4 regions of the Paeniglutamicibacter sp. GQ140 genome follow, and region 3 is predicted to be linked to each of the others. Evidence: riboswitches for the same ligand, from Rfam matches in the RefSeq annotation. Region 3 holds a riboswitch; each other region holds the start of a gene.
The links. A riboswitch is a leader RNA that binds a small molecule or an ion and turns the genes downstream of it on or off. The one in region 3 is predicted to bind thiamine pyrophosphate.
Positions count from the first base shown of each region.

Region 1: it holds a riboswitch for thiamine pyrophosphate, as region 3 does, so the genes downstream of both, AC6CHY_RS19870 (3-oxoacyl-ACP reductase) here and thiC (phosphomethylpyrimidine synthase ThiC) in region 3, are expected to answer to the same signal.
Region 2: it holds a riboswitch for thiamine pyrophosphate, as region 3 does, so the genes downstream of both, thiM (hydroxyethylthiazole kinase) here and thiC (phosphomethylpyrimidine synthase ThiC) in region 3, are expected to answer to the same signal.
Region 4: it holds a riboswitch for thiamine pyrophosphate, as region 3 does, so the genes downstream of both, AC6CHY_RS18260 (ECF transporter S component) here and thiC (phosphomethylpyrimidine synthase ThiC) in region 3, are expected to answer to the same signal.

Region 1 is NZ_JCAXDW010000023.1:1,250-8,931, reverse strand. It holds gene AC6CHY_RS19875 (LLM class flavin-dependent oxidoreductase) at 1-1,293, opposite strand, end outside; gene AC6CHY_RS19870 (3-oxoacyl-ACP reductase) at 1,312-2,076, opposite strand; TPP riboswitch at 2,155-2,248, opposite strand; gene AC6CHY_RS19865 (Tex family protein) at 2,384-4,744, shown strand; gene AC6CHY_RS19860 (SdpI family protein) at 4,897-5,292, shown strand; gene AC6CHY_RS19855 (ferritin) at 5,437-5,925, shown strand; gene AC6CHY_RS19850 (SH3 domain-containing protein) at 6,223-7,173, shown strand; partial or broken gene AC6CHY_RS19845 (SH3 domain-containing protein) at 7,384-7,682, shown strand, end outside.
Region 2 is NZ_JCAXDW010000017.1:58,506-66,187, forward strand. It holds gene AC6CHY_RS18645 (HAD-IA family hydrolase) at 1-1,925, shown strand, start outside; gene AC6CHY_RS18650 (uracil-xanthine permease family protein) at 2,016-3,341, opposite strand; gene thiD (bifunctional hydroxymethylpyrimidine kinase/phosphomethylpyrimidine kinase) at 3,421-4,947, opposite strand; gene thiE (thiamine phosphate synthase) at 4,944-5,603, opposite strand; gene thiM (hydroxyethylthiazole kinase) at 5,600-6,418, opposite strand; TPP riboswitch at 6,410-6,508, opposite strand; gene AC6CHY_RS18670 (aldehyde dehydrogenase family protein) at 6,628-7,682, shown strand, end outside.
Region 3 is NZ_JCAXDW010000007.1:187,617-195,298, reverse strand. It holds gene lepB (signal peptidase I) at 233-922, opposite strand; gene rplS (50S ribosomal protein L19) at 983-1,342, opposite strand; TPP riboswitch at 1,870-1,977, shown strand; gene thiC (phosphomethylpyrimidine synthase ThiC) at 1,990-3,774, shown strand; gene trmD (tRNA (guanosine(37)-N1)-methyltransferase TrmD) at 3,881-4,693, opposite strand; gene rimM (ribosome maturation factor RimM) at 4,699-5,244, opposite strand; gene AC6CHY_RS12240 (RNA-binding protein) at 5,482-5,721, opposite strand; gene rpsP (30S ribosomal protein S16) at 5,725-6,138, opposite strand; gene AC6CHY_RS12230 (uracil-DNA glycosylase family protein) at 6,506-7,135, shown strand; gene AC6CHY_RS12225 (uracil-DNA glycosylase family protein) at 7,307-7,682, shown strand, end outside.
Region 4 is NZ_JCAXDW010000016.1:84,004-91,685, forward strand. It holds gene AC6CHY_RS18250 (NUDIX domain-containing protein) at 1-373, shown strand, start outside; gene AC6CHY_RS18255 (ATP-binding cassette domain-containing protein) at 458-2,812, opposite strand; gene AC6CHY_RS18260 (ECF transporter S component) at 2,843-3,466, opposite strand; TPP riboswitch at 3,521-3,642, opposite strand; gene AC6CHY_RS18265 (DUF4235 domain-containing protein) at 3,714-3,974, shown strand; gene mnhG (monovalent cation/H(+) antiporter subunit G) at 4,081-4,488, opposite strand; gene AC6CHY_RS18275 (MrpF/PhaF family protein) at 4,488-4,751, opposite strand; gene AC6CHY_RS18280 (Na+/H+ antiporter subunit E) at 4,748-5,362, opposite strand; gene AC6CHY_RS18285 (Na+/H+ antiporter subunit D) at 5,359-6,987, opposite strand; gene AC6CHY_RS18290 (Na(+)/H(+) antiporter subunit C) at 6,984-7,448, opposite strand; gene AC6CHY_RS18295 (Na+/H+ antiporter subunit A) at 7,445-7,682, opposite strand, start outside.

The sequences.
Region 1 (7,682 bases), on a different contig from region 3:
CAGACCCAATGTTTCACGCAATGTGGTTCCCGGGTACGACGTGCGGAACAGACCGCGCTCTTGGAGGACCGGCACCACGAGTTCCACGAAGTCGTCCAATCCCGCGGGGAAGCTTGGGCACATGAGGTTGAAGCCGTCGCAGGCGCCCGTGGCGAACCATTCCTCGATCTCGTCCGCGACCTGCGAGGGAGTGCCGATCATGGTTGCATGCCCTCCCCCCGCGGCCAGGAATCCCAGCAGTTCCCGAAGCGTGGGCTGCTTCGTTTCAATGATGCGTTGCACCGTGAGGTAGCGGCCCTGCGGGCCGGAGAATTCCCCGGCGGGAGGCAGCCCGGCCACGGCCCCGTCCAGCGGATGGGCGGTGTAGTCCTGGCCCGTGAACAAGTTGAGCTGGGCGATGGCCGAGTCGATGTCCAGATAGGCATCCAGCGCGGCCTTCTTGGCCCGTGCTTCCTCCGGCGTGGCACCGATATACGTGACCAGCCCGGGAAGGACCGGAACCGTGTCCCCGGAGCGTCCGGCCAGGACCAGCCGTCGGCGGATGTCCGCGGCGTATTCCAGCGCCGATTCCCTGTCCCAGGAAACGGAGTAGATGGCCTCGGCATGCCGGGCGGCAAACGAGCGCCCGGATTCCGAGGAGCCAGCCTGGAAAAGCACCGGCCGCCCTTGTGGGCAGCGGGGGACGGTCAGCGGGCCGGCGACCGAGAAGTGGGTGCCGCGGTGATTGACCGGGCGGATCTGGGACGGATCAAGGAATTGACCGGCCTCGCGGTCCACAGGCAGCGCCGAATCGGACCACGAATCCCACAATCCCTGTACGGCATCCACGAACTCCTCGGCGCGCTCATAGCGTTGTGCATGGCCAGGCAGGGCGTCCATTCCGTGATTGCGGGCCTCTGCATCGAACATGGAGGTCACGACGTTGATCCCGGCGCGTCCGCCACTGATGTGGTCCAGCGAGGCCAGCAGGCGCGCGGCATGGAACGGTGTGTAGAAGCTGGCCGAGATTGTGCTGACCAGCCCGATGTTTCTGGTGGCCCGGGCCATGGCACTAAGGGCGGTCACCGGCTCCAGGAACCAGGGGATCCCTGCCGCGTATTCGTGGTTCACGCTCTGTCCGTCGGCAAAGAAGACAGCGTCCAGGCACCCGCGCTCGGCGAGGCGGGCCAGCTCCTCGTAGTAGGCAATGTCCCCGACACGGTCGGCGCTCGAGTCGGGGTGGCGCCAGCCCATGGTGTGGTGGCCCGCTCCGTAGATGAAGGCGTTCAAGTGCAATTGGCGAGTAGTGCCCATGGCAGGTGCCTGCCCTTCCTAGTTCATCACCAGTCCGCCGTCGACAACCAGGTTCTGCCCGGTCACCGCCCGGGACCACGGGGAGGCAAACAACAGTGCGGCGTCGGCGAATTCGGCCGGGGAAGTGACCCGGCGCAGGGGAGTGGAGTCGGCGATCAGGTCGAAGACGGCCTCGGGGGTGGCGGCCGACGCGTCGGTGGTGCGCAGCAGGCCCCCGGAAATCATGTTCACGCGGATGTTTTCCGGACCAAGGTCCGAAGCGAACGTGCGGGTCAGGGACAGCAGTGCCGCCTTGGCCGCGGTGTAGTCGTGGTACGGGACCACGGGGTTCTGGAAGAGGTTGGTCCCGATATTGATGATGTTGCCGAAGCCCGCAGTTCTCATGCCCGGCAGCGTTGCCTGGATGGTGTTCAGCGCGCCTCCGATGACGCCGGTGAATTGCGCGCCGAATTCCGAGTACCCAATTCCGTCGGCCTTCGCGCGTGCGTCTCCGTTGAAGGAAAAATTAGGCAGGGCATTGTTGATGAGCGTGGTGATGGGAGCGCCAAAGTGCCCGCGCGCGGTGGCCACCAGTTGTGCGACCTGATCCGGCTCCGCCACGTCGGCGTGGACTGCGATTGCTCGACTGGCCCCGAATTCCGCGGCCAGTTCATGAGCGGCGGATTCGCTGGAGCGGTAATTCAGTACGATCCGAGCGCCCTCGCGGGCAAAGGCACGGGCCAGGTCCGTGCCGAGCCCTCGTCCAGCGCCGGTGATCAACACGGTTTGGTCCTTGATAAGCATCTTCTTGCACCCTTCGGTTGGGCGAAAGGATGCCATGGAACCAGCCGCCGGGTGCCCAAAAATCGGGTGCAAGCGCAGTTCATGCCGGACCGGCATCCCTTCGCTCGGATTATCGAGATCAGGTTCAACGGGTCTATCTCTCAGCCGCCAGGCGGCACCCCGTGTCGAGTCCTGTGGCCAACCTAGCACCGGTCCGAGGCAATTCTCGAATCACGGGCAACGCAGCGGAGGCGACACACGCCTGGCGCGATCCGTCCCTGTCAGCGGGCTGGGGCACCGATGCGGCAAACTAGTGTGGGTGAGCCAGATGCGAATAATCCAGACCATTGCCGCCGAGCTAGCTTCAGGGGGTGCCTCGGTTGCCGACTGGCAGGTGAAGGCCGCCGTCGAATTGCTCGACGCCGGATCCACCGTTCCCTTCATTGCCCGATACCGCAAGGAAGTCACCGGCACCCTGGACGACACCCAGCTACGGCTGCTCGAGGAGCGGCTGCGCTACCTGCGTGAATTGGAGGACCGCCGGGAAGCGATCCTCAAGGCGATCGAGGAGCAAGGCAAACTCACCGATGAGTTGCGGGCCGCCATCTTGGCCGCCGGGACCAAGGCTGAGCTCGAGGACCTGTACCTGCCCTACAAGTCCAAGCGCCGCACCCGCGCCCAGATCGCGCGCGAGGCGGGGCTAGAGCCGCTGGCCGACTCCCTGATCTCCGACCCGGCGCAGGACCCCGAGGCCCTGGCTGCCACGTTCCTGAACCCCGAACACGACATCAATGCCGCAACCGACGCGCTGGCAGGTGCCCGGGCCATCCTCACCGAACGTGCCTCGCAGGATGCGGTGCTGGTCTCCGAACTGCGTGAACGGCTCTGGACAGGAGGCAAGATTGCCTCCAAGATCGCCCCCGGCGCCCCGGCCTCGGACGCCGCAAAGTTCTCCGACTACGAGGACTTCGTCCAGCCCGTAGCTTCCCAGCCCTCGCACCGCATCCTGGCGCTGTTGCGCGGCGAGCGCGAGGGAGCGCTGAACCTCGAGCTCGCCGAGGCGGATCCGCGCGACGACGCAGCGCTCTCCAAGGCACGCGCAGGATACGAGGCCGCCGTCGCCCGCTCGCTGGGCATCAGGGCCGGCGCGGATGCCCCGGCCGGCAAGTGGCTGGCGCAAACCGTGCGCCTGGCCTGGCGCGGACGGCTGCTGGCACGGCTGGAGGCGGACCTGCGTACGCGGCTCTTTGAGGCCGCGGAGGAAGCCAGCGTCAAGGTGTTCGCAGCCAACCTGCGCGACGTTCTGCTCGCAGCTCCCGCCGGGAACCGGGCGGTGCTGGGCCTGGACCCCGGGCTGCGCACCGGGGTGAAGGTCGCGGTCGTGGACGCCACCGGCAAGGTTGTGGACACCGCCACGATCTACCCGCACGCGCCGGCCAACAAGTGGGGCCAGTCCGTTGACACCCTGGTGGGATTGGCCGCGAAGCACGGTGCCGAACTGATCGCAGTGGGCAATGGAACGGCCAGCCGGGAGACCGACAAGCTGGCCGGGGACGTGATTGCCAAGCTGACCAACAAGCCGGCCAAGGTGATTGTCTCGGAGGCAGGAGCCTCCGTGTACTCGGCCTCGGCGCTGGCAAGCGCCGAACTGCCGGAGCTGGATGTCTCCATCCGCGGTGCTGTGTCCATTGCCCGCCGGCTGCAGGACCCGCTGGCCGAACTGGTGAAGATCGAGCCCAAATCCATCGGTGTGGGACAGTACCAGCACGACCTGACCCCGGCCAAGCTGGACCGCTCCCTGGACGCGGTGGTCGAGGACTGCGTAAACGCCGTCGGGGTGGACGTGAATACCGCCTCCCCGGCACTGCTGGCCCGCGTCGCGGGCGTCGGGACGCTGTTGAGCCGCAACATCGTCGAGCACCGCAACGCCAACGGCCCCTTCACTACCCGCAGATCCCTGCTGAAGGTCCCGCGACTGGGCGCCAAGGCCTTCGAACAGTGCGCCGGATTCCTGCGGATCACCGGAGGCAAGCAGGTTCTGGATGCCTCCGCCGTGCACCCCGAGGCCTACGGGCTGGCCGAAACGCTGTTGGCGGCGGCCACCGCGCAGAACCAGTCTGTGGCCACGCTGAATGCGGCGGACTTCGTCACCGAGCAATTCGGCCTGCCCACGGTCAAGGACGTCATGGCCGAGCTGGTGCGCCCTGCCCGCGACCCGCGCCCCGACTTCAAGACCGCGAACCTCAAGGAGGGCGTGGAAAAGATCTCCGACCTGCAGGTCGGAATGGTCCTGGAAGGCACGGTTTCCAACGTGGCCGCCTTCGGTGCATTCGTTGACGTGGGCGTCCACCAAGACGGCCTGGTCCACGTCTCGGCCATGAGCAACAAGTTCATCTCCGACCCGCGCGAGGTTGTCACCTCCGGCCAAGTCGTCAAGGTCAAGGTCCTTGAGGTGGACCCGGCGCGCAAGCGCATCTCATTGACCCTGCGTCTGGACGACGAACCGGGTGCCAAGACCGAGCGGTCTGAACGGGCGCCGCGTGGCACCCGGGGACCGGAGGCGCGGGCCCCACGAGAGTCCCATGGGGCACCCCGCGCCAACAGGGGCGCACAGCAGGGGAGCCCCAAGGCCGCAGGCGGCAACACGGCCATGGCCGAAGCCCTGCGTCGTGCGGGACTGAGCGGCTAGCGTCTGCCGAGAGCACCACCGAATCGGTGGCGGCCCCAATGGGCCGCCACCGGAAATGCAACGTTTCCCGGAACTGGCGTAGCGTTGCAGGCACTGCCCACGTGAACCTGCACCGGCGTGCCGGCCACAAACCGCAAGGAGAGAAGCGCGCCATGGACGGCGAATCACTGACCGAATTGATCGCGACTGCATTCATGGTGCTGCTCATGGCCGCGATGGCATGGATGATGAGGGCCGCGGCCTCCGGGCGGATCAAGCGCAATCCCTGGGTCGGGATCCGCACCGCTGCCCTGATGCACTGCGATACGTGCTGGCTCCTGGGCCACCACGCGGCGGCGAACAAGGGCATCTTGGGCTGCTGGCTTGCCGCGTTGCTGATGGCAGCCAGCGGCATCGTTTCCATGCTGGTGGCACTTCCTGCTTTTGTCCTCCCCGCAGCCACGATGGCGGGCGTGGCAATAATGCTGGGCGGCGTGTTGCTTGGGCTGCGCGACGCCAACCGGGCGGTTGCCAAGATCCACGCCGGGGAACGCATTATTTCCTCCTGACCGGGCCCAGCCCGGGAGTCCGAACCAAGGTGAGCATCACCTTGGTAGCACCTCCCCGGGACCCAAAGCATGCCATATTTACCCCAAGGTAAGTACGGCCATACTTCGGTGACAAGGCCCAAAGGAGTGCGTAGCGTGGGTGCCATGGAACTTACCGGAAAGCTTGCAGACGCATTCAACGACCAAATCACCCTGGAACTCCAGGCCTCGACGGTGTACCGCCAGCTGGCCATCGAAATGGATGTCCTGAGCCTGCCGGGCATCGCTGCCTGGTTCCGGGCCCAGTCCGCCGAGGAACTGGAGCACGCGGAAAAGTTCATCGCCCACATGACCAATCGCGGGGCGCACCCCTCGATCGGTGCCATTGGGGCCCCGGAATTGAACGTGGCTACGGTGGACGGTGCCTTCCAGGCATCCCTTGACCACGAGAAGAAGGTCTCCGAATCGATTCGCGACCTCTATCGCCTTGCCCACAATGAGGGCGACATTGACTCGGTGCCACTGCTGACCTGGTTCATCGAGGAGCAGGTCGAAGAGGAAGCCACCGTCGGTGAAATCCTTGACCGCGTGAAGATGATCAACAACGACGGCAACGGCCTGCTTCGCCTGGACGGCGAACTGGCTGCACGCTAGGAACGACCGTCGCGGGTCACCCGTGACGATGATGTGACCAAGGCCCCCGGCTCGCGACTGGGGGCCTTGGTCGTGTGTGCAATAACATGGGGTAGGGCATGTCCAGGTGCCGCGCCCCGATACGTGGTTTTACGTGAACGATCCGGGCGGATAGTGACGCCTTCAGGGCGTTGCTCCACACATGCCAGTTCCAGGTCAACCACTTGTTCAGTGAGGTCATCAAAACGTGTTTCACATCCGTGCACGCATGGCTTTGACCAACCCCGGTGCGGTCGCGCCCCGGTACGGAATGGCCGCATGAAGAAGTTCGACTTCGCACGCACGGCGCCGATGCCGGCCCCGGTGCAAACCGCGGGACCCACGCACCGCACCACGGCGGAACTCAAGCTGCGCAAGGGTGCCGGCAGGCACTACTCGGTCCAATATTTGATTCCCCAGAGCACCCCGGTGTATCTGCTGCGTGTCAGCGGCTTGTGGGCAAGCGTGCAGCACGGCCAAACCTTTGGATGGCTTCCGGCCCAGTGCCTTGAGCGCCTCGAGGCGCCCCGACGCATGCCCCAGGTTCCGGTGCGCCCGGTCGCCAGCCAGTCGCCGGTGGGCTCGGCCGCAGTCGGCGGCGCCGCCAGCGCGCCGGAAGTGCCAGACGAAGACTTCATCCCCACGCACCGCAGCACCGCCGACCTGAACTTGCGCAAGGGCTCGGGCACCAACTATCCGGTGCTGCGCGTGCTGGCGGCAAATATCCAGGTCCGCAAGTTGGACGAGCTGGGCACTTGGGCAAAGATCTCCACCGGCAAGGACATTGGCTGGGTTCCCAGCGCCTATCTGGCTCGCATCAACGTGAGTCGCCCCTCCACCGGGATACAGCCCATGGCCCCGACCGAGTTCACCACCACCGTGCGCTTGAATGTCCGCAAGGATGTAGGCGACCACTTCCCGGTACTGCGTATCATTCAGGCTGGGACCCTCGTCAAGGTCAACGGGAAACTGGGGCCGTGGCGCCGGATTTTGCTGGATCAGGAAACCGGCTGGGTCCCGGCGAGCCAGCTGCAATTGCGGTACGTCGCCTCCACTGCTCCGGTCACCACCACCGCGACCACCCTGTACCGGGGAGCCTCCGCCAATTACCGTGCCCTGGCCGAGCTGGGCGCCGGCGAGCAACTTGAGGTCATTGCAAGTCGCGGACAGTGGACCAAGGTCCGTGCTGGAAATCTTGAAGGTTGGGTCCACAGCTCCCACTTGGGCTGACAAAACCAAAACATTGCCGAAACTCCCTGCCATTTGTTGTACTTAGTGCATAAAGTATGGGATTGGGGGCAGAACTTTGTGGCGCTCCCGCACACTCACACCTACTTGTGGATTCCTTCCGGGGCCACAAACCTTTCTTGAGGGAGACCACCGACGATGGCCATGCCGAAATGCTTCCGCGCCCTTTTCTCGGGGGTGTTGGTTGCGGGTTTGGTTTTTACCGCCCTGCCCGCCGTCTCCCAAATACGGGTGGATGCCGAAACCTCCAGCAAGATCCGCGCCGGCATGTTCGCCTTGCCGCTGGATTCGAAAACCTACCGGATGACCTCTCCTATGGGGCCGCGCTGCATGCCGGTGGTGGGAGGATCCACCCACCACCTGGGCCAGGACATGGGCACGGCAAACGATTCCCCGATCTATGCGGTGGCAGCGGGAACCGTGCGCAAGATCGTTCGGGGCACCAATTCGACCTCGGGCCAAGTCGTGGTCACCCACCGGATCGACGGGAC
Region 2 (7,682 bases), on a different contig from region 3:
AGTCCGAGGGCAGCGGCGAGGAGTCGATGATCCCGGGCGGAACCCACGAGCAGGGCGGAATCTGCGCGCTGAGCTACTACGTGCGCGGCTCGCACATGTCGGTGGCCGCCGCGATCTCGCACGTCACCCGCATCGCCGGGGAGACCCGCGACTTCGTCGAGGAATCCACCGTCACCCCCGAGCGCGTCGAGCACACCGTCTCCGCCTACCTGGAGAAGGACGAGGCGCTGCACATCGACAAGTTCGCCTCCTTCCACTCCTCCCGGCGGCACGACACCGAGGAAATGATCAGCCGCTGCGTGCGCGCCCTGAACCACCTGGTCCCGCGCGGCGCCGACACCCTGTTCTGGGCCCAGCGCGAGTTCCTCACCGAGTTCTGGGGGCACTCGGATGTGCGGGTGCATTCCCACCCGCTGCTGCAGCGGGCAATCCGCTGGAACCTTTACGCCCTGGCGCAGGCCTCGGCACGCGCCGACGGGCTGGGGATCTCCGCCAAGGGGGTCTCCGGCACCGGGTACTCGGGGCACTACTTCTGGGACACCGAGATCTACGTGCTGCCGTTCCTGACCTATACCAACCCGCAGTGGGCGCGCAATGCGCTGCGCGCCCGGGTGTCGATGATCCCGGCGGCCAGGCGCCGGGCGGCGACGCTGAACGAGCACGGCATCCTCTTCCCGTGGCGCACCATCAACGGCGAGGAGGCCAGCGCCTACTACCCGGCCGGCACCGCGCAGTACCACATCAACGCGGACGTGGTGTATTCCCTGGCCCGCTACGTGGGCGCCAGCGGGGACACCGGGCTGCTGCTGGGCGGCGGGGCGGAAATCGTGGTGGAAACCGCCAGGATGTGGAATTCGCTGGGGTTCTGGCGCGAGACCAAGACCGGGCGCAGCTTCCACATCCACGGGGTCACCGGCCCCGACGAGTACACCGCGGTGGTCAACGACAACACCTTCACCAACGTGATGGCGCGCTTCAACCTGAACTACGCGGTGAACCTCATGGGCTACCTGGCCGAGGAGTTCCCCGCGGAGCACGCGCGCGTCCTCGACGAGCTGTCCATCGGGCCGCGGGAGGTCCGGGACTGGAGGGACGCGGCCCTGGCGATGTACATCCCCTTCTCCGAGAAGGTGGGGATCCACCCGCAGGACGCCGGCTTCCTGAACCGCGAGGTGTGGGACATGCGCGGCACCGGCCCGGAGAACCGCCCGCTGCTGCTGCACTACCACCCGCTGGTGATCTACCGCTTCCAGGTGCTCAAGCAGGCGGACACGGTGCTGGCCCTCTGGCTGCGTTCCGCGGACTTCACCGCGGAGGAAAAACGCGCCGACTTCGACTACTACGACCCGCTGACCACCGGGGACTCCACGCTCTCGGCCACGGTGCAGGCGATCCTCGCCGCGGAGGTCGGCTACCAGGACCTGGCCTACAAGTACTTCGAGCATGCGCTGAACGTGGATTTGCAGAACCTGCACGGCAATGCGGCGGACGGGGTGCACGTGGCCTCGACCGGCGGGGTGTGGGCGGCGCTGGTGTACGGCTTTGCCGGGCTGCGCGACGACACCGGGGAATGGCTCTTCGACCCGCGGCTGCCGGAGGAATGGGACGGGCTGGAGTTCAACCTGCGCCGCAACGAATCCTCGGTCCGCTTCCGCCTCGAGGCGGGGTCGCTGTCAGCGAAGCTGGCCGAGGGCGGGGACGAGGTGTCGTTCAGCGTGCGCGGGGTGCAATACACGCTGTCCCCGGAAAAACCCGAGGTCTCCGTCGTGCTTCACGGGCAGGGTCCGGTGCTGGCGGGAGAGCCGTCCATCGACGCGGTCTTCGCGCTGCAGCGCGAGGACGGCTCCCCGCTGACCTCCAGCATGAAGAAGCTCACGCGCGAGGAGGAGCTGGCGAAGGAGCCGCCGATCACCGTCATCGGATAGCCGGGCACCGCGTCGCCGCGAACGCAAAAACCGGGTGGGGAACCCCGCGAAGGGGGACCCCGCCCGGTGCGTGTCGGTGCGGGCTGCTGCCTAGCCGAGCTTGGAGTGCGTGGCCCCGCCGACGGCCTCGATTTCCGTCGGCTCGGTGCCGCGCACCTTGGCAATGGAACGCATGAGGTGGAAGACCACCAGCGTGGCGGCGGTTCCCAGGGCGATGCCGCCGAACTCCATGTTGCCGATCGACAGCACGTTGTTGCCAAAGAGCGCGATGGCGATGATCAGCCCGGTCCCGGCGGTCATCAGGTTGATCGGGTTGGAGAAGTCGACCTTGTTCTGCACCCAGAGCCGGGCTCCGACGATCGCGATCATCCCGTAGAGGACGATTCCCGCGCCGCCTGCAACCCCGGCCGGGATGGTGTTGATCAGCACGCCGAACTTCGGGAAGAAGGCCAGCGCGATGGCCACGGAACCGGCGATCCAGTAGGCGGCCGTCGAGTAGACGCGCGAGGAGGCCATGACCCCGATGTTCTCCGCGTAGGTGGTGGTGCCCGAGCCGCCTCCGGCCCCGGCGATCATGGTGGCGGCGCCGTCGGCCATCAGCGCGCGGCCGTTCACGTTGTCAAGCTCGCGCCCCGTCATCAGCGCCACGGTCTTGACATGGCCCACGTTTTCGGCGATCAGCACGAACACCACGGGCAGGAACAGGGTCAGCGTTTCCAGGTGGAACGAGGGAACTGCGAAGTCGGGCAATCCGAACCAGGCGGCATCGCCGATGGCCGAGAAATCGACTTGGCCCTGGGCCCAGGCGACCACGTAGCCCACGATGATGCCCAGCAGGATGGACAGGCGCCCGAGCATGCCGCGGAAGAGCACCGTGGAAACCACGATGGCCAGCACCGTGGCGAAGGTGGTCAGCGGGACGGTCGTGATCTTCTCGGTGGTCGTGGTGGCCAGGTTCAGCCCGATCAGCGCGACGATGGTGCCCATGACCACGGGCGGCATCAGTGCGTGGATCCAGGCCGTTCCGGCCTTCTGCACGATCAGTCCCACGATGAACAGGCACGCCCCCGCCATCACGATCCCGCCCAGGGCACCGGCCATCCCGTGGCCCGACATGGCCCCGGTAACGGGTGCGATGAAGGCGAAGGAGGAACCCAGGTAGCTGGGCACGCGGCCCGCGGTGATCAGCAGGAACAGCAGGGTGCCCACGCCGGTGAAGAGAAGCGTGGTGGTCACCGGGAAACCGGTGATGGTCGGGACCAGCACGGTGGCGCCGAACATCGCCATGACGTGCTGCACGCCGACGGAGATGGTCTGCGGCCAGTGCAGGCGCTCGTTCGGGGCCACCACCGTCCCGGGGGAGATGGACTTGCCGTCGCCGTGCAGGCTCCAGCCAATGCCGAATCGGTTGCTCATGGGTGCCTTCCGGGCGCAGGGTGGGGAAAATGCCGGGGGAGCGCACGCGCGGCGCGCCAAACCCCCTGTGGCATTTTACTCACCCCACGGGCAGTGCGACAGCCGGGGCCGCGGGGCCCGCCTCGTGGGCGGCACCGGGCGCATCCGCGGAGGTCTGCGCGAAGAAGGCCAGCTCGTGCACGGACGAGGCCTCGAACGCGCGCCACATCCGCTCGCGGGTGGCCCCGTCGGCCCGGGCGTGCACCGAGCGGACCAGTTCGATGGCCCGCGCCGTGGCCTCGTCGAACTGGACCGAGGAGTAGGCGGCGAGCCAGTCGGCGTAGGGGTGCGCGGGGTGGCCAGATGCCGCCAGCCGGCTGCCCACGTCCTGGTAGATCCAGAAGCAGGGCAGCAGCGCGGCGGCGAGCACCGGGTAGTCGTTGGCCCCGGAGAGCAGGTGGTTGAGGTAGGCGGTGGTCGTGTCCGAGGGTTCCGGGACTTCCTCGGCGAGCCGGCCGCGGTGCAACGCGAGTTCCTCCTCCAGGCAGCCGGCGGCGCTGGTTGCCCAGAAGCGTTGCTCCACGGTGGTGGGGGCCAGTTCCGAGGCGCGCGACATGACCCGCGCATAGCCGCGCAGGTACAGGGCGTCCTGGCCCAGGTAGTCCTCGAAGTCGGCCGTTTCCAGGGTCCCGTCCTTGAGCCGGCGGATGAACGCGAGTTCGTCGATGCCCGCGCGGATGCCGGAGATCTCCTCCCACCACCGCGCCAGCGGGTCCTGCGCCTGCGCCGGGGGCACCCCGTCCCAGAGCCCGGCCAGGTGGTTCACCGGGCCGTGCCCGGAACCGACGGCCAGTTCGTCGGCGCGTGAGATCGCGTCGAAAAGCCAGGCCTTCGCATGGCGCAGCGCCGATCCCCAGTCGCCGCCGCGGGCGTAAAAGGTCGCCAGTGCGGAGGAGAGCGAGCAGCCGGTGCCGTGGGTGTTGGCGGTGGCGAGGCGCGGGGAGGCGACCTCGCAGAGCACGCCGTCGGGACCGATGATCGCGTCCCTGCAGGTGTCCCCTTCCAGGTGCCCGCCCTTGGCCAGCACCAGCAGGCGGTATTCGGCCGCGAGGCCGCGCGCCTGGGCGACGGCCTGCTCCCAGTCGGTGGCCACCGGGCCGCGTGCCAGCACCGCGAGCTCCGGGATGTTGGGGGTGAGAACGTCGACGTGGGCCAGGAGGCGACGCAGGGCGGCCTCCGCGTCGGCATCCAGCAGCGAGTCCCCGCTGGTGGCGACCATGACCGGGTCCAGCACGACGGCCGGCGCGGCGGATCCGACGGCCCGGATGCCGGCGAGCCAGCCGCCGAGTTCGTCGATGACCCGCGCGTTGGCGAGCATCCCGATCTTGATCGCGTCGATGGAGATGTCCTCGGAGATCGCGCGCAGCTGCGCCAGCAGGAACCCGGCCGGCGGCACGTGCACGGCACTCACGCCGCGGGTGTTCTGCGCGGTCAGGGCGCTGATGGCGGCCATCCCGTAGCCGCCTGCAGCGGCAATGGACTTCAGGTCGGCCTGGATCCCGGCGCCGCCGGAGGGGTCGGAGCCGGCGATGGACAGGATGTTCTTCACGGTGTTCGGGGTGCTCATGGCTTGGTGCCCTCCCAGAGGTTGCGTAGGTTCGTGGCTGCGGCGCGCGGGTCCTGCGCGGAGCAGATGGCGCGGACCACCGCGACGCCGGCGGCCCCGGAGCGGGCCAGCGGGGCCACATCGGCGGCGTCGATCCCGCCGATGGCGATAACGGGCAGGTCGCTGAGTCCCGCGGCGCGGGCCAGGCCCGCATGGCCCAGCGGTTCGGGGTGGTCCTTCTTGGTCGGGGTGGCGTGCACGGCGCCGACGCCCAGGTAGTCGATGGTGCCCGGTGCGTTGGCGTGCAGCCTGTTTGCCGCATCGATCTGCGCATCGGTGGCGGCGCTGAGGCCCAGGATTGCGTCGGGGCCGATCAGTTCGCGCACCAGCGCCGCGGGCAGGTCGGACTGGCCGATGTGCACCCCCTGCACCGAGGCGCCGGCGGCACGGGCGGCCAGGTACACGTCGACGCGGTCGTTGACCAGCAGTGCCGCGCGCCCGGCGGTGTGCCGGGCGCAGGCGGTGACGATGTCCAGGAATTGCGCCGCCGGCAGGTCCTTGCAGCGCAGCTGCACCGTCTCGATCCCGCCGTCCACCGCGGCCTTCACGATCTCCGCCAGGGGCCGTCCGGCGGTGGAGGCGGAATCCGCGACCAGGTACACGCCGCGGGCGCTCATGAGAGCACCGCCGTGGCGCCCAGGCCGGCGGGGGAGATGGCGGCCAGCGCATCGAGGAAGAGCGGGGCAAAGGTCCCGGGTCCCGCGGACGTGGCCGCGGCGCGTTCGGCAGCGGCGGAGTAGAAGGCGTGCGCGGCAACCGTGGCCACCAGCGGGTCCGGGCCGGTGGCGAGGAAGGCGGCGCAGACCGCGCCCAGCGCGCACCCGCCGCCGGTGACGCGGGTCAGCAGCTCGCTGCCGCCGTGCACGTACACCGTGCGCGCCCCGTCGGTCACCAGGTCGGCTTTCCCGGAGACCGCGACCACGGCGCCGGTGCGCCTGGCCAGCTCCCCGGCGGCGTCGGCCGCCGCCGCAACCGAGTCGGTTGACTCGACGCCGCGACCCCCGGCCGCCTCCCCGGCAAGCGCCAGGATTTCCGAGGCGTTGCCGCGGATCAGGGTGGGTCCGGCGGCGGCGAATTCGCGGGCCAGCGAGGTGCGCACGCGCAACGATCCGACGGCCACGGGGTCAAGCACCCAGGGGGTCGAGGCGGCCCCGGCGCCGGCAACGGCCTCGCGCATGGCGGCGGCCTGCTCGGTGTTCGGCGTGCCCAGGTTGACCAGCACCGAAGCCGCGACTCCGGCGAAATCCCCCGCCTCCCCTGGCGTCTCGACCATGGCCGGGGAAGCGCCGGCGGCCAACAAGACGTTGGCGGTGAAGTTGGTGACCACCGTGTTGGTCAGGCACTGGACCAGGGGCGTGGAGGCGCGCAAGGCGCCCAGGGCATCGGCGAGCTCGCCGGGTGATACAACAATTGAAGGCGCCATGGATTCCATGAGCAACATCCCTCCGCTAGTACGAACTAGATCAGGTTCTACGGGTTTCATCTCAGCCGGCCGCATGCGCCGACACCCCGTGTCACTATGCGCGAGCCTATCCCACCGGGCGCCGGGGCGGGCAGTCGATGTCTCCGGGCACCGCCCCCGGCACCGGCCCCAAGCGTGGCGGCCTGTTGCCGATGCCACACTGGCCGTAGGCTCGGGACATGGGCACATCCGACACTTCACATAAATCCGCGCCGCCTCGCGAGTCAACGGCGCTGAACGAGCTCGAGCTGCCCGAGGTGGTGCCCGAACTGCCGGAAAACATCATGGAGATCGTCGCCTCGATGCACGACGTGGTGGCAACCCGGCTGGCACACCCGCGCCGCTTCAGGGCCTCGCAGCTCAAGGCGCTCGAGCGGATGCTCGACGCGCACGAGCAGGACTTCATCGACGCGCTGGCCGACGACCTGGGCAAGGGGGCGGTCGAGGCGAAGATGACGGAAATCGACATGGTGCGCGCGGAAATCGACCACGCGCAACTGCACCTCTCCGAGTGGATGGAATCCAAGCCGGTGAAGATCCCGCTGGTGCTGCATCCCGCGGCGGCCAAGATCGAGCCGCAGCCGCTGGGAGTGGTGCTGGTCATCGGTGCCTGGAACTACCCGCTGCAGCTGATCCTCGCCCCGCTGGTTGCCTCCATCTCCGCGGGGAACGTCACGGTGCTCAAGCCCTCGGAGCTGGCCCCGGCGACCTCCGCGCTGCTGGGCCGGCTGGTCCCCAAGTTCCTTGACCACCGCGCGTGCGCCGTTATCCAGGGCGGGGCGTCAACCAGCAAGGTGCTCCTGGAACAGCACTTCGACCACATCTTCTACACCGGCGGCGAGCGGGTGGGAAAGATCGTGGCCCGTGCCGCGGCCGAGCACCTGACACCGGTGACCCTCGAGCTGGGAGGGAAGTCCCCGGCCGTGGTGATGGACGGGGCCTCCGCCACGGTGGCGCGCCGGCTGGCCTTCGGCAAGTTCATGAATTCCGGGCAGACCTGCGTGGCCCCCGACTACGTGCTGGCGGTCGGCGACGCCGCGGGAAGCCTGGAAAAGCAGCTGGCCAAGGCCATTACCGCGTTCTACGGCAAGAACCCGCTGGCCAGCCGCGACTACGGCCGCATCGTGAACAAGGCCCACTTCGACAGGCTGGTTTCCTACCTGGAGCACGGAGAGGTCCTCGTCGGCGGCGGGTACGACGCCGACACCCTGAAGATCGAGCCGACCGTGATGGC
Region 3 (7,682 bases):
GTGCCGCCTTGCATTCCAGATGGGCAGCGATACGTCGACGAGGACTGTTGAGGCCGGCGGCGTCATGTGAAAACGGGGATGGCATCCTGTTGCATCCGTGCAAGGGAGAACGGAGCAGGTCCGCCGTGGGCAGGTGTGCTCCGAAGCGGGCATCGTGCAGACCGCAGGAAGCCTGCATCGGAGCGAAAGTGCCCGGCCGGCCAATGACGTGGCCGATGCCCCGGATGGTTGGTTAGTTGGCGCCTGGCATGAGGCCCTGGGCGGCTGCCCCGTCGACAGCGCGGCCGCTGCCAAGTGGCCAAATCACGTCGGTGACCTTGCCGATGACACGATCCGAGACGATCATGCCGCCACCGGGCGCTCCCAGCAGCGCGCGCGAGTCCTCGGACACCGAGCGGTGGTCCCCCATGACCCACAGCCGCCCTGCGGGAATCCGAACGTCGAACTCCATATTGCTCGGCTTGTCCCCGGCGAAGACGTAGGGCTCGTCAAGCGGGACGCCATTGACGCTCAAACGCCCGTCGGCACCGCAGCAGCTGACGGTGTCGCCGCCGACGCCAATGACGCGCTTGACGTACACCGAGTCGCTGCCGGCCAGACGCAGCGCCCAGGCCAGGGAGTCCAGGGCGTTGGGACGCTGGTACGGCAGGAAAGAGCCGCGTCCGTCGAAGATGACCACGTCCCCGCGTTCGATTTCGGCGTCCTTGTAGGCAAGCCGGTTCACGAGCAATCCCTCACCCGGGTTCAACGTGGATTCCATGGAAGTGGAACCGATGTAGAAGAAGTCAACGACGGTGGCGCGAACGCCAAGGGTGATCACCGCCGCAGCAGCAAGCGCGCCAACGGCAAAGCGCCAGCCCCTCGAAGGGGACCGGCGCTTTGTCGAAGCGGAAAAACGTTCCGATTCAGTAGATCGATCCACGATGGATCCCCATCCATGCCGCCCGCTGGGAGGCAGAGATGAAGGCTCTCGCTTTTCTGGCTACTTGGCGGTCCGGAAGTCGCGCTTTTCGCGGATCTTCGCGGCCTTGCCGTGGCGATCGCGCATGTAGAACAGCTTGGCGCGGCGAACGTCGCCGCGGGTCAGCAGCTCGATCTTGTCCAGAACCGGGGAGTGCACCGGGAAGGTACGCTCTACGCCGACGCCGAAGGAGACCTTGCGAACGGTGAAGGTTTCGCGAACGCCGTCACCCTGGCGGCCAAGGACGAAGCCCTGGAATACCTGGACACGGGAGTTCTTGCCTTCGATGATGTTGACGTGAACCTTGACGGTGTCACCGGCGCGGAAGTCCGGGACATCGCTGCGCAGCGAGGCTGCGTCGACAGAGTCGAGAATACGCATGATTGCATCTCCTAGGCAGACGCCGCAGGTCACCTACCTTAGACACGGACCGTCATTGTTCCTCAAGACGCACGTGGGCGTCGAGGGAAAGATGTGGCGGTCCGAAGCTTAGTACCACGATCCGTTTGCGGATCGGCGGTAGGTCCAACTGTTGATTCGTTCCCCCTGCGGCAGGAGCAGAACCCAGTAGACCCAAGAATCTATTTTGCCATACTCCGGTGCAAGGCGCGAAGTCCCGGACACGCACGCGGAAAAGCGCATCGTGGATCCCGCCCCGGCCCGCCGGGCGTACGTCCTCCACGTTGGCACTTCCTCCCCGCTGCCACCGCTTCATGACGGGCCGAACTCCGCCGCCAACCAGGCCTTGCGGGCCCAAAGGGCCGGGAATCCGACGGCAACAACGCCCGACCCGACGGCGTCCGATCGCCACGCTTGGACAGCGCGGACTCCGGGCCGCGGGACCTCATGCAACGCGCCGGTGCGCAAGGTCACAAACACTGGCGCGTTGAATGATGTGATAGTTTCGCTTACGACCACACGGGGGCCCTTGCAAGGGCTGAGATCGAGCTGACGCAGCGAGAGACCGTTGAACCTGTCCGGGTAATGCCGGCGAAGGAAGTGAGTACTCCTTGAGCAACACCATTTCAATGCACAGCCCTGTCCAAGATGCCGTGGAACCCTCCGAGACGCAGTCCCTGAAGTCCCACTCGCTGGCCTACATCGAAGACAACGAGTCGGGGATCAGGGTCCCGGTCACACAGATCGCACTGGAGCCCTCCCCCGGGGGAAAGGACAACGCGCCGCTGCAGGTCTACCGCACAGCCGGCCCGGGAAGCGACCCTGTGGTTGGCCTGCCCGCGTTCCGCAGCACCTGGATCGAGGATCGCGCCGACACCGAGGCGTATGCCGGACGTGAAAGGAACCTGCTGGACGACGGGAAGTCAGCGGTCCGCCGGGGCAAGGCGTCGGCCGAGTGGAAGGGAAGCCGGCCGGTTCCCCGACGCGCCCATGCCGGAAAGCGCGTCACCCAGATGCACTACGCCCGGGCCGGCGTCATCACCCCGGAGATGCGCTTCGTCGCCCTGCGCGAGAACTGCGACGTCGAGTTGGTGCGCAGCGAGGTCGCCGCGGGCCGGGCAATCATCCCGGTGAACATCAACCACCCCGAGTCAGAGCCGATGATCATTGGCAAGGCGTTCCTGGTGAAGATCAATGCGAATATAGGCAACTCGGCAGTCACCAGCTCCATTGCCGAGGAGGTGGACAAGCTGCAGTGGGCCACCCGGTGGGGTGCCGACACCGTGATGGACCTGTCCACCGGCGATGACATCCACACCACCCGCGAATGGCTGATCCGCAACGCCCCGGTCCCCATCGGCACCGTGCCGATCTACCAGGCGCTGGAAAAGGTCAACGGCGAGGCCAACGCCCTGACCTGGGAAATCTTCCGCGACACCGTGATCGAGCAGTGCGAGCAGGGCGTTGACTACATGACCATCCATGCGGGGGTGCTGCTGCGCTACGTGCCCCTCTCGGCCAACCGCGTGACGGGAATCGTCTCGCGCGGCGGGGCCATCATGGCCGGCTGGTGCCTGGCCCACCACCAGGAGAACTTCCTCTACACGCACTTCGACGAGCTGTGCGAGATCTTCGCGCAGTACGACGTGGCGTTCTCCCTGGGCGACGGGCTGCGCCCCGGCTCCATCGCAGACGCCAACGACGCCGCCCAGTTCGCCGAGCTTGACACCCTGGCCGAGCTCACCGCGCGGGCCTGGGAGTACGACGTCCAGGTCATGGTCGAGGGACCCGGGCACATCCCCTTCCACCTGGTGCGCGAGAACGTCGAGCGCCAGCAGGAGCTGTGCCAGGGCGCGCCCTTCTACACGCTGGGCCCGCTGGTGACCGACATTGCCCCGGGATATGACCACATCACCAGCGCCATCGGCGCCACCGAGATCGCCCGCTACGGCACCGCGATGCTCTGCTACGTCACCCCCAAGGAACACCTGGGGCTGCCGAACAAGGACGACGTGAAGTCCGGGGTGATCACCTACAAGATCGCCGCCCACGCTGCGGATTTGGCCAAGGACCATCCGGGCGCCTCCGAGCGCGACGACGCGCTGTCAAAGGCCAGGTTCGAGTTCCGCTGGCGCGACCAGTTCGCCCTGTCGCTGGACCCGGTCACCGCCGAGTCCTTCCACGACGAGACGCTGCCGGCCGAACCGGCAAAGACCGCGCACTTCTGTTCCATGTGCGGGCCGAAGTTCTGCTCCATGCGGATCAGCCAGGACATCCGGGATGAATACGGCTCGGCCGACTCGCAGGCGGCAATCGCCGAGATGGTGGGCGGGATGCGCGAAAAGAGCCAGGAATTCCTGGCCTCCGGGGGCAAGGTCTATCTGCCCGAGCCCGGGATGCCCGCCAGGGCGTAGCGCCGCCGGCTGTCGCCAACCCGCTCCGGGCCAGATGAAAAGGGGGCTGCCCCGCCTTCCCGCATCCGTGGGTAGGCGGGGCAGCCCCAACATTTTCCGGGCGGCCCTACTCGGGCGCGATCTCGTCCTTGGGCACGATGCGCCCCTCGACGATGGCGAAGCCGTTGTGCCAGAGGGTGTCCCGGTCGTGGCGGTTCAGCGTGGCCGGATCCAGCTGCACGATCAGGTCCGGGCGGCGGGCCGCGGTGCGCTCCAGCTGCTTGTTGCGGCGGAAGCGTGCGATCTTGCCGTGGTTGCCCGAGAGCAGCACCTCGGGAACCTCCCGGCCCTCCCAGGTTCCGGGCTTGGTGTACACGGGGTACTCCAACAGACCGTCGGAGTGCGACTCTTCCACCAGGGAGTCCGGGTTTCCGATGACCCCGGGGATCAGGCGGCCGATGGCCTCGACCATGGCCAGGACCGCCACCTCTCCCCCGTTGAGGACGTAGTCGCCGATGGAGACCGGGCGGACGTCGAATGCCTCGGCCGCGTGTTCCAGGACCCGCTCGTCAATGCCCTCGTACCTGCCGCAGGCGAAGGCCAGGTGCTCGGCCTCCGCCAGCTCGTAGGCCATGTCCTGGTTGAAGACGGCCCCGGCGGGCGAGGGGACGATGAGGATCGGCTTGTTGCCGCCGGCGCGGGAAACCGGGGACTCGGTGGCGATCCGGTCCAGGACCGCGCCCCAGGGCTCCGGTTTCATGACCATGCCCGCGCCGCCGCCGTACGGGGTGTCGTCCACGGTGCGGTGGCGGTCGTGGGTGTGGTCGCGCAGGTCGTGCACGTTCAAGTCCAGCAGCTTTTCCCGCCGGGCCTTGCCGATCAGCGAGAGGTCCAGGGCCGCGAGGTACTCCGGGAAAATGGAGACAACGTCAATGCGCATCGGGCCTAGGCTTCCTCTGCAGGCGCGTCGGTGCCCGCGGCGTCCTCGCGGTTGATCTCGAACAGGCCCTCCGGCGGGGTCATCAGGATGTAGCCGCCCTCGATGTTGACCTCGGGCACGATGCTCTCCACGAACGGCACGTAGATCTCGTCGCCCTCGGTGGATTCAACTACCAGCAGGTCCTGGACGTTGCCGGTGCGCAGTGCGGTGACCTTGCCGACGACCTTGTCGCCCACGCGTGCCTCGAGGTCCACGAGCTCGTGCTCGTACCAGCCCTCGCCGTCGTCCTCGACCTCTTCGGTGTCGATGAACAGCTTGGCGCCGCGCACCGTCTCCGCGGCGTTGCGGTCAAGCAGCTCCTCGAAGGCCAGCAGCAGGATTTCCTTGTTCCAGCGAGCGCCCTCGACGGTGAGCTGCTTGAAGGCAGGGTGCTCGACCTCGAACACGGCACCCGGGACAAAACGGTCTTGGGGTGCGTCGGTGAGGACCTGCACCGTCACCTCTCCGCGGATACCGTGCGGCTTGCCAATGCGGGCGACCTGGAGGCGCATGCGTTTTCTCCTTGAGTACAAATCGGTGGGTTGCCGGCCTTCGCCGGCAGGGGTGTGCGTTCAAGGGATTCGCGTCCCTGGGCACTTTTCTAGCTTCAATCTTACGTGCGACTTGGTGGTTGCAGGCCCGGCGCCGTTGGTGGCCGCATGGCGCGCCGAGCCTTAAAGCACTTTGGTCCCGCGATCCGTCATGGATCGTGGGACCAAAGCTACACAAAAAATGTGTGGTGAGGCTGGCTACCGACGACGGTCCGTGTCAACTACGTCAACACGAATCGGTTCCTCCGCCAGTGCGGCAATCACGGTGCGCAACGCCTTGGCGGTGCGACCCTGACGGCCAATGACCCGACCGAGATCCTCGGGGTGCACTCGCACCTCAAGGATGTCACCGCGACGATTCCCCTTCAACGCAACCTGCACGTCTTCAGGGGTGTCTACGATGCCACGTACCAGGTGATCCAGCGCATCAACGAGCACTGGCTACTCAGCCTCGGTTGCTTCTGCCTCGACCTCGGCCTCGGCAGCCGGCTTCTCGGCCTTCTTGGTGATGGCCTCGGGCAGGATGACCGAACCCTTCTCCGGAACAACGAATGCCGGCTTGGCTTCCTTGACGCGCAAGGTGCCTTCCTGGCCTTCGATGCCCTTGAACTTCTGCCAGTCACCGGTGATCTTCAAGATCGCGGCAACCTGCTCGGTCGGCTGGGCGCCGACGGAGAGCCAGTACTGCGCGCGGTCGGACTTGACCTCGATGAACGAAGGCTCTTCGGTCGGGTGGTACTTGCCGATTTCTTCAATCGCACGGCCATCGCGCTTGGAGCGCGCATCCATGACGACGATACGGTAGTAAGGGGCGCGGATCTTGCCGAAACGCTTCAGACGAATTTTAACGGCCACGGTAGTGGTCACTCCTGTTTTCTCAACATGTGCGAAGTCCTGTTTCTGCACCCGTGGGGCGGGCCATACCGCAGATCTTCAAAAGGACAGGATTCAACGCGGAGAGAGGGGCCACATCAAATCGAGTACCTGTCTATTATGCCAGAAAGTTTTGGCCGGATCGGACATGTCACCACAATTCCCTGAACCCGTGTCCGATTGCACATCAACCACGGCCCGGACCTGCGGAAACATGCGCCCGCAATTTCCGCTGACAAAGGGGATGATCGCCGTGCCCGCACCGTTCGGCGAGGCACCGACGTGAGATATTCTGTGTCCTTCCGGGACCGTTCAATTCCCGGGGAAACATGGCGAGGCAGGGAAATCGATGGCACTGGCAGACAACTGGAAACGCGCCCGGCCCGGGGACCCGTTTTGGGACGAGCAGGCCGCAGGTCTCGGAGCCTCCCACGTGGCTCCGCTCAACGAGTTGATCGGACGTCTGGGCGATGCCGGCGGAGTCCGGCTCCCGCTGGCCGCACCCTGGCACGGCGGGATCCATGCCCCTGCCCTGATCGTCCTGAACGACGCGGGCGAGCCGAGCGACGAGCCCACGTACTTGTGCGTCAGGAACCCGGACCGGGCGGCGGAGCGCCAGCGCCACCTGATGACGGAGTTCGGCATCGACCCGGCGGACTTCTGCCCCTGGAACGGATATCCGTGGCCGCGCATCGACCCCAAGCGGGATCTGACACCGGAGCAGTCGCTCGAAGGCGGAAGGGCGCTCCTGGAGGTCATGGCCCTGATGACGGACCTGAAGATGCTGCTGCTCCTGGGACGAAAGGCCCAGGACGCCGCCGACGCCGTGTTGCCGGACCTGGAGTCCGCATTCCCCGACTTGCACATCGTGCGTTCGCTTCATCCCCTGGGTGCCAAGCGGACCGTTGACAGGGTGGAGCAGAAGCGAGTCTGGGCAGGAATTGCCGATCGCCTACGGGAAGGCCAGCAGGACTCATGACGTTCCCCGGCTGCTCCGCCGGCCGGCATCCCGGCTTCCACGAATCCATGGGCTGGCCACAAACAATCCAGTGACGCCCGCTACGTCGGGCCACCGGGGGTATGGGATCGACTCCCGCCCGTGCCATGCTTATGGCTCGACCCCCTCGAAAGATTCATGAGAGAACCCTTCATGCCCCGCAAAATGAACGACCCCGAATTCAGGAACTCGCAGGAATCGGGGTTGTGGGCCGAACACGTGGCACCCCTGAACTCCCTGGTCCAGGACCTCCGCGCCGATGCGCCAGGAGGCACCGGGACCCTTCCGTTCTTCGCGCCCCTTCATGGCGGCACCGACGCCACCATCTTGTGCCTGATGCCGGCTCCCGAGCTCGCCAACCGGGCCGAGGCCGGGGAGGACATCGTCTGCGCCGAGGATGACAATGCCGCCGCCGAGGCACTGGCCACGTTGCTGGAAGAGGCCGGGATCGACGCCAAGGAAGTCGTGCTGTGGCACGCCTACCCTTGGTACCGGGCCGAGGGCGCCTCCGGGCGCCTGACGGGTGCCG
Region 4 (7,682 bases), on a different contig from region 3:
CGGTTTCATGGACGGGCACTGGGCCTGCGCCGCGGCCGGGCACGTGGAGCCGGGGGAATCGGTGGATGCCGCCGCGGTGCGCGAGGCGGCCGAGGAGCTGGGGCTGCGACTGGATCCGCGGGACCTGCTCCCGCTGTCCACCTTGCACCGCACCAACGGCGGGGATGCCCCGCGCGCCCAGCGCGTGGATTTCTTCTTCGCGGCCAACCGCTGGGACGGGGAGCCGAGAATCATGGAGCCGGAGAAGTGCGCAGCCATCGAATGGTTCGACCTGGACAGGCTGCCTGCTCCCATGCCGGAACACGAACGCTACGTGCTGGAAAACCTTGCCGCCGGGACCTTGCCGGCCATCGCCTCGCTGGGCTTCCCCTAGCCGGCGGCACCGCGTAAAACTGGCGGGTTCCGGTCCCGATGCATCTTGCGATGCACCGGGACCGGGACCCGCCCGTGCGTTGGCCTAGGTCCAGACCAGGTTCCACGTTCCCAGCGCGAGCGCGGCCCAGGTGGCGGCGGCGCCCAGCAAGAGCCCCGCTGCCACGATGGCCGCATCCCGCCGCCCGTACGCCGAGGTCCTGAGCCAGGTGCGCGCATTGGTCCCGAAGCCCTTGGCCTCCATGGTGATCGCCAGCCGCGAGGCCCGCCGAATGGCCTGCACCAGCAGGCCGAAGACCTGCCCGAGGTTGGCGCGCATCCGCTGCCCCACCGAACCCCGGCTGCCCACGCCGCGGGCGCGCCGGGCCATGCCCAGGGTGGTCCATTCCTCGATCAGCAACCCGAGCAGGCGCATGCCCGCCAGCGCGCCGAGCACAAAGCGGTGCGGAAGCCGCGCCTTTTGCGCCAGCGCGTTGGCCAGGTCGGTGGGGTCGGTCGTGAAGAGCACCAGCACCGCGGGGATCGCCACGGCGAAGGCACGCATGCCGGTGGCGGCACCGGCCGCCAGCGAGCCCTCGGTGATGTCGAAGATGCCCAGGTCCAGCAGCACCGCACCGGAGTCGTTGCCCACCAGCGCGGTTCCCCAGGCCCCGAAGAGCGCGGCGAGAAGCAGTGGCCAGCCCCGGGCCAGGAAACGCGGGATCGACAGCCCTGCCAGCGGCAGCGCCAGGATCGTCGCCAGGACCACCAGGGAGCTGCTGACCCAGTCCATCGAGGCCACCAGCGGGATCGTTGCCAGCGCCACCGCGGCCAGCTTGGCCAGCGGGTTCGCCCGGCCCAGGAAACTGGCCCCGCCGCGGGCATCGGCCTGCAGCAACCCGGGGCGGGCCCCGGTCTCCGGGTTCCCGTCCCGGCCGCCGGGGGCATCGAGGACGAACTCGTTGGCGCCCAGGGCGCGGGCGAAATCCGCGTCGTGGGTCACGGCAATGATCGCCGTGCCATGCGCCAGTTCCTCGCGCAGCAACAGTGCCAGCTCCCGCCAGGTATTGGCGTCCTGGCCAAAGGTCGGCTCGTCGAGGATCAGGACCTGCGGGGACGAGGCCAGGACCGTGGCCACCGAGAGCCGGCGCTTTTCCCCGCCCGAAAGGGTGAAGGGGTTTGCCTCGGCCAGGTGCCCCAGCCGCAGCCGGGCCAGCAACGACTCGACCCGCGACTCGATCTCCGGCTGCGTGAACAGCGGTTCCCGGGTGCCGGGCTTGACCGCGTGCGCCGGGCCAAAGGCCAGCTCCTCGGCCACCGTGTTGGTGACGAATTGGTGTTCGGGTTCCTGGAACACCGAACCGATCCGGCCCACCAGCTCGGTGGCCCGCCAGTGGTAGGGGCGCGCCTCGGATCCGGCGGCCAGTTCCGCGGTGGCCAGCACCGTGCCGGAGGCCTGGGGCAACAGGCCCCCCAGGGTCAGGGCGAAGGTCGACTTGCCCGAGCCGTTGGCCCCGCGCACGCTCCAGGCCTCGCCCGCCGCGACCCGCATCTCAAGCCCGCCGGCGGCGACCGGGCCGCCGCGCTTCCGGGCGACGGCCAGGGAACCGGCCTCGAGCAGCAGTGCTCCGCTGCTCCCTGTGTTCGGCCTGGCCTCGATGGCCGGGGTGTATCCGGGCACCCAGACCCCGGCGGAAATCAGTTCCCCGCGGACGGCGCCGGGCCCGAACAGCTCGTCCGGGGTTCCCTCGTGGGCGATGCCCCCGCCCGGTTCCAGCACGATGACCCGGTCCATGTGCGGCGCCCAGGCCTCCAGCCGGTGTTCGACGATCAGCAGGGTCGCCCCGGTGGCGTCGAGTGCACGGATCACCGCGTCGCGGACCTCCAGCACGCCGGCCGGGTCGAGGTTCGCCGTCGGCTCGTCCAGCAGGACGAGTCCCGGGCCCATGGCCAGGATCCCGGCCAGGGCCAGGCGTTGTTTTTGCCCGCCCGAGAGCGCCGCGGTGGGGTGCTCCAGGGGGACGTCGAGTCCCACGGCGTCCAGGGCGTCGACGATGCGCCGGGCGATCTCCTCCGGCGGCACGGAGAGGTTTTCGGCGCCGAAGGCCACATCGTCACCGACCCGGGCCTGGACGACCTGGGTTTCGGGATCCTGCTGCATGAGCCCGACCAGGCCGCGGCCCTGGGCCACGGGCGTTCCGTCCAGCAGGAGCTCGCCGGAGGAATAGGCCTCGTCGTCCTCGTGCAGGACCCCTGCCAGCGCGTAGAGCAGTGTGGACTTGCCCGCGCCCGAGGGCCCGGCCAGCAGGACCCGCTCCCCGGCGCGGATGTCCAGGTCAAGGCCCCACAGGGCCGGTTGGGCGCGGTCCGCATGCCGCCAACCCCAGTTGCGGGCGCTGACGGACACGGGCGCGGAGAGCCGGCGGGCCTGCCCCGGGGCGTCGGCCTCACGGTGCAGCATCGAAGGTGAAGACATGATGGCGGCCGCGTCCTAGAGGATGGGTTCGGTGGCCGCCTTGCGGCTGGCTAGGGCGCCCAGGGCGCCGGTCTTGGCCAGGGCGCGGGTGGCCAGGAAGGACAGCAGCCCGGCGATGACGATGCCCGAGATGGTCATGAACGCGATGTAGGCGAAAAGCATGCCGGTGGTGTATTCGGGGTACCAGCGGAAGATGAAGGTGTCGTTGACGCTGCCGAAGAGCCCGGCGCCTGCACCGGCCAGCAAGGCCACGGGCAGGTTGAACTTGCGGTAGCGGAACGCGGCGAAGACCGCCTCGGCGCCCAGGCCCTGGATCAGGCCGGAGGTCAGCACCGTCAGCCCGAATTCGGACCCCATCAGCGCGGACACCATGGCCGCCACCAGTTCGCAGAACAGGGCCGCGCCGGGCTTGCGGATGACCAAGGCGCCGAGCACCGCGGGAAAGAGCCACATGCCCGAGACCAGTGCGGTCGAGGGCGGGAAGGCCAGGAACAGGAAGTCAAGCAGGTGGTGGGTGCTGTTCCAGGCCCAGAAGATGACGCCCGAGGACACGGCGATGACCGCTGCAATGACGATGTCGACGACGCGCCAGGACGTGGTTGCCGTTTTGGGCCCGGCGGGCTGGTTGGTGGTGCTCATGATCGTGATCCTCCTTGGATACAAGGAGGGGAGGGAAAACGTTTGTTTCAACGCACCCCTGAGAACTCGACTTCCTTCGCCGGTACTAGCCGGGGCAGGTTCGAGGGTCTGCGGTTCTCCGCACTCTCAGCGCCTTGGTGCGAATTGCTTCGCACGACGCTCCCCTGTCGTGATTGTTTCAGTCCTATGATGCTACCTCAGGCTATGCTGGGGCAGGTACCGTTGCCCGCAACATTTGGGAGTCCCCATGAACAGTTTGATGAAACTTATCGGCCCAGTTATTTCCATTGCCGCAGGATTCTTGGGCGGGAAGATCGTCGACAAGGCATGGCTTGGCTTCACCGGCCAGCAACCGCCCAAGCGAGGCAACAAGGAAGCACAGGCCGAGGCCAGCATGCGCCAGGCGATTGCCTTCGCCGTCCTTTCTGCCACGACCGCCGCCCTGATCCAGGTGCTCACCGACCGCGGCACCCAAAGGGCCCTGGCCCGGTTCGCCAAAAAGGCCTAAGCCACCAATGACTCGGGGGCCCACGGATTTCCCGTGGGCCCCCGAGTCGTTTCCGGCGCTGCCGCCGGCTCCGGGACACGGGTTACGGACCCGGGCCCCGCGGAGTCTAGTCGATGAAGTCGGTGCGGTCCCGCGGCCTGTCGCGGCCGATTTCGTGTTCCTCCCGCTGCTCGGCGGCCTCGACGACCGCCGCCAGCTCATCGGCAACGAGGGTCTCGCGCTTGAGGTGCCGCGTCCGGTATCCGGCGCGTCCGACCATGTGTGCCGAGACCGGCGCGGTGAGCAGCTGCAGCAACCAGGCCAGCACGAGCACCGGCAGCACCGCCCAGGAGCGCAGTTCCAGCCCGAGCGCCGCCAGCAGCAGGAACAGGCCCAGCACCTGCGGCTTGGTCGCGGCGTGCAGGCGCGAGAGCAGGTCGGGGAAGCGAAGCATGCCGATTCCCGCGGCCAGGGACATCAGGCAGCCGACGATCATGAACGTCCCGGCAACGATGTCGATGAGCGTGTCAAGCATCAGGCGTTCCTCCGATCCGTGACGAAGCGGGAAACCGTGACCGACCCGACGAACCCGACCAGGCAGGCCAGCAGCACAAAGACCAGGTTGTTGGCGTGCTGGTTGACGGTCATCTCGATGCAGAGCGCCGCGGAGATGATCAGGAGCAGCACGTCGGTGGCGATGACGCGCTCCAGGATGGACGGGCCCTTGGCCAGCCTGACGATGGCCAGGCAGGCCGCAATCGAGAGCGTGATTCCGCAAATCCACAGGACGATGTTCATGAAGGTGCTCCGTGTTCCTTGCTTGGTTCCGTCTTCTCGGCGTTCAGCGCCGCAAGTTCCTCGGCGGTGCCCATCATCCGGATCAGCCGTTCCTCGATCAGCAGGACCGATGCCCGGGCCTTTTCCACGCCCGCCTGGTCGTTGACGTTGAGCACGTGCAGGTACAGCGTGGAGGACCGTCGGTCCACCTCGACGACGTAGGATCCGGGCACCAGCGTCAGCACGTGGCCGACGAAGGTGACCAGCAGGTCAGACTCGGTGCGCAGCGTGACGGTGATGACCGCGCTGGTGGTCCGCGGCCCGCGGAACACCGCCAGGTACATGACCTCGAAGCTGGCCCGCGTCACGTCCCGCAGGAACGCCCCGATGAAGACCACGGCACGCCAGATGTTGAAACGCCCCGAAAGGATGATCGGCGGCAGGCGGAAGACCCGCACCAGCAGCAGCGAGATCAGCAGCCCGAACACCAGGTTTCCGATGGCAAAGTCCTGCCAGAGCGCGCCCCACACCAGCATCATCCCTACCAGCAGCGGAATCTCCTGGCGCAGCGTGGATCGCTGGCGCTGCCCGCTCTCGTCCTTGGCGTCGGCCAGACGTTGTTCCCTGCTCATCGTGCTTGCCCCTCTCCGGCTCCGAGGACGGCCTCGATGTAGTTGCCCTCATCGAGCATCTGTCCGGCCACCCTGTCGCTGAAGTCGAAGAGCGGCCCGGCAAACACCGTCAACGCCACGCCCACCAGCACCAGGGCGGCGGTCATGGCCAACATGCCGTTGGGCAGCAGGGCCGCGTTTCCGCGGTCGCTGTAGCGGCTGGCCGGTTCGTCGGCGACGATGTCGTAGGTGGCCCCGCGCGCCGCGGAAACGCCAACGAGCAGCAGCGGGTCCGGGTCCGAGGCGTCCTCGGCATCGCGCCAGAACGCCCTGTTCCAGATGCGGGCCACGGCCAGCAGGGTCAGCAGCGAGGTCAGCAGCGACACCGCCACCAGCACCCAGGCCATCGGGGTGCCCAGCTCGGCGCCGCCCTGGACCAGGCCGAGCTTGCCCAGGAACCCGGAGAACGGCGGGATGCCGCCCAGGTTCATGGCCGGGACGAAGAAGAGCAGCGCCAGCAACGGCGAAAGCTTGGCCAGCGAACCGAGCCGGTCGATGTTCGAGGTGCCGGCGCGGCGCTCGATGAGGCCCGCGACCAGGAACAGCGAGGTCTGCACCACGATGTGGTGGGCCACGTAGTAGATGGTCGCCCCGAGGCCCAGCTGGTTGCCCACGGCGACGCCGAAGATCAGGAAGCCGATGTGGCTGGTCAGCGTGAAGGAAAGCATGCGCTTGATGTCCGTCTGTGCCACGGCGCCGAGGATTCCCACCAGCATGGTCAGCCCGGCCACGACCATCAGCGCATCCGAGAGCCGGTTCCCGGGGAACAGCAGGGTCTCGGTGCGGATGATGGCATAGACGCCGACCTTGGTCAGCAGCCCGGCGAACACCGCGGTGACGGGGGCAGGGGCCGTCGGGTAGGAGTCGGGGAGCCAGAAGGACAGCGGGAAGACCGCGGCCTTGATCCCGAATGCCACCAGCAGCATCACGTGCAGCACCGTCTGGGTGCCTTCGGAGATCTGCGGCAGCTTCACCGCCAGGTCGGCCATGTTCACGGTGCCCACGGCCGCGTAGATCATGCCGATGGAGATGAGGAACAGCAGCGAGGAGGCCACCGAGACCACCACGTAGGTGGTTCCGGCGCGGATGCGCGCGGTGGTCCCGCCGAGCGTCAACAGCACGTAGGAGGCCGTCAGCAGGATCTCGAAGCCCACGTAGAGGTTGAACAGGTCCCCGGCCAGGAAGGCGTTGGACACGCCCGCCACCAGGATCAGGTAGGCCGGGTGGAAGATCGACACCGGCCCGTCCTCGTCCCCGTCGGCCAGGCCCTGGCTGGTGGCGTAGAGCAGCACGGCCAGGGAGACGATGGTGGAGACCACCAGCATGAAGGCGGAGAAGCCGTCAACGACCATGGAGATGCCGAAGGGCGGTGCCCAGCCGCCGAGGGTGACCGAGTAGGTCCCGCCGTCCCAGACCGTGGCCAGCATCCAGGCCTCGAGGCACAGGGTGATCACCAGCACGCCAATGGTGACCGCGCGCTGGGTGCGCCGCTTGCGGCGCAGGATGAAGGCAAGTGCCGCGCCGAAGATCGGCAGGGCCACCGCCAGCGGGGCGAATGAAACGGCGCTCAGTGGTGCATCGATCATGCGCTGGGCCCCGCTTCCTTGGTGTTCCCTGCAGGCACTGACTCGTCCCCCTCGAATTCGGTGGTGTCCTCCGGGACCGGGGAGTCTTCCTCGAAGTCGAAGGTCGACTGCTGCGAGACGCGAAGGTCCTCGTCGTCGTCGGCGACCACGTCGGCCCGGGAGATCACCCAGGAGCGGTAGATGATCCCCAGCATGAACGCTGTCACCGCGAAGGTGATCACGATGGCCGTGAGGATCAGTGCCTGGGGCAGCGGGTCGCTGTATTCCTGCGCGTCAAGCGCCGACTGGTACAGCGGGGCCTCGCCGCGGCGCCCGCCGGCCGAGAGGATCAGCAGGTTCACCCCGTTGCCCAGCACCACGATGCCCAGCAGCACCCGGGTGAGGGAACGTTCGAGCAGGAGGTAGATCCCCACGGCAAAAAGGATGCCCATCACTATGAGCAAGGTGATATTGGTGCTCAACGTCCCACTCCCGTCTCCGCGTCGGAAACCATGTCATGCGTGTCGGTGGGGCTGCGGCCCTCGGACCGGTCGTCGATCTCCGAGCCCAGGGAGCGCAGCACGTCGATGACCAGTCCGACCACCACCAGGTAGACCCCGATGTCGAAGATCGTCGAGGTCACGAACTTGTGCTCCCCGAAGAGCGGCCAGGTGAATTCGATGGCGGCGGAGGTGAACATCTGCGCGCCGAAGAAC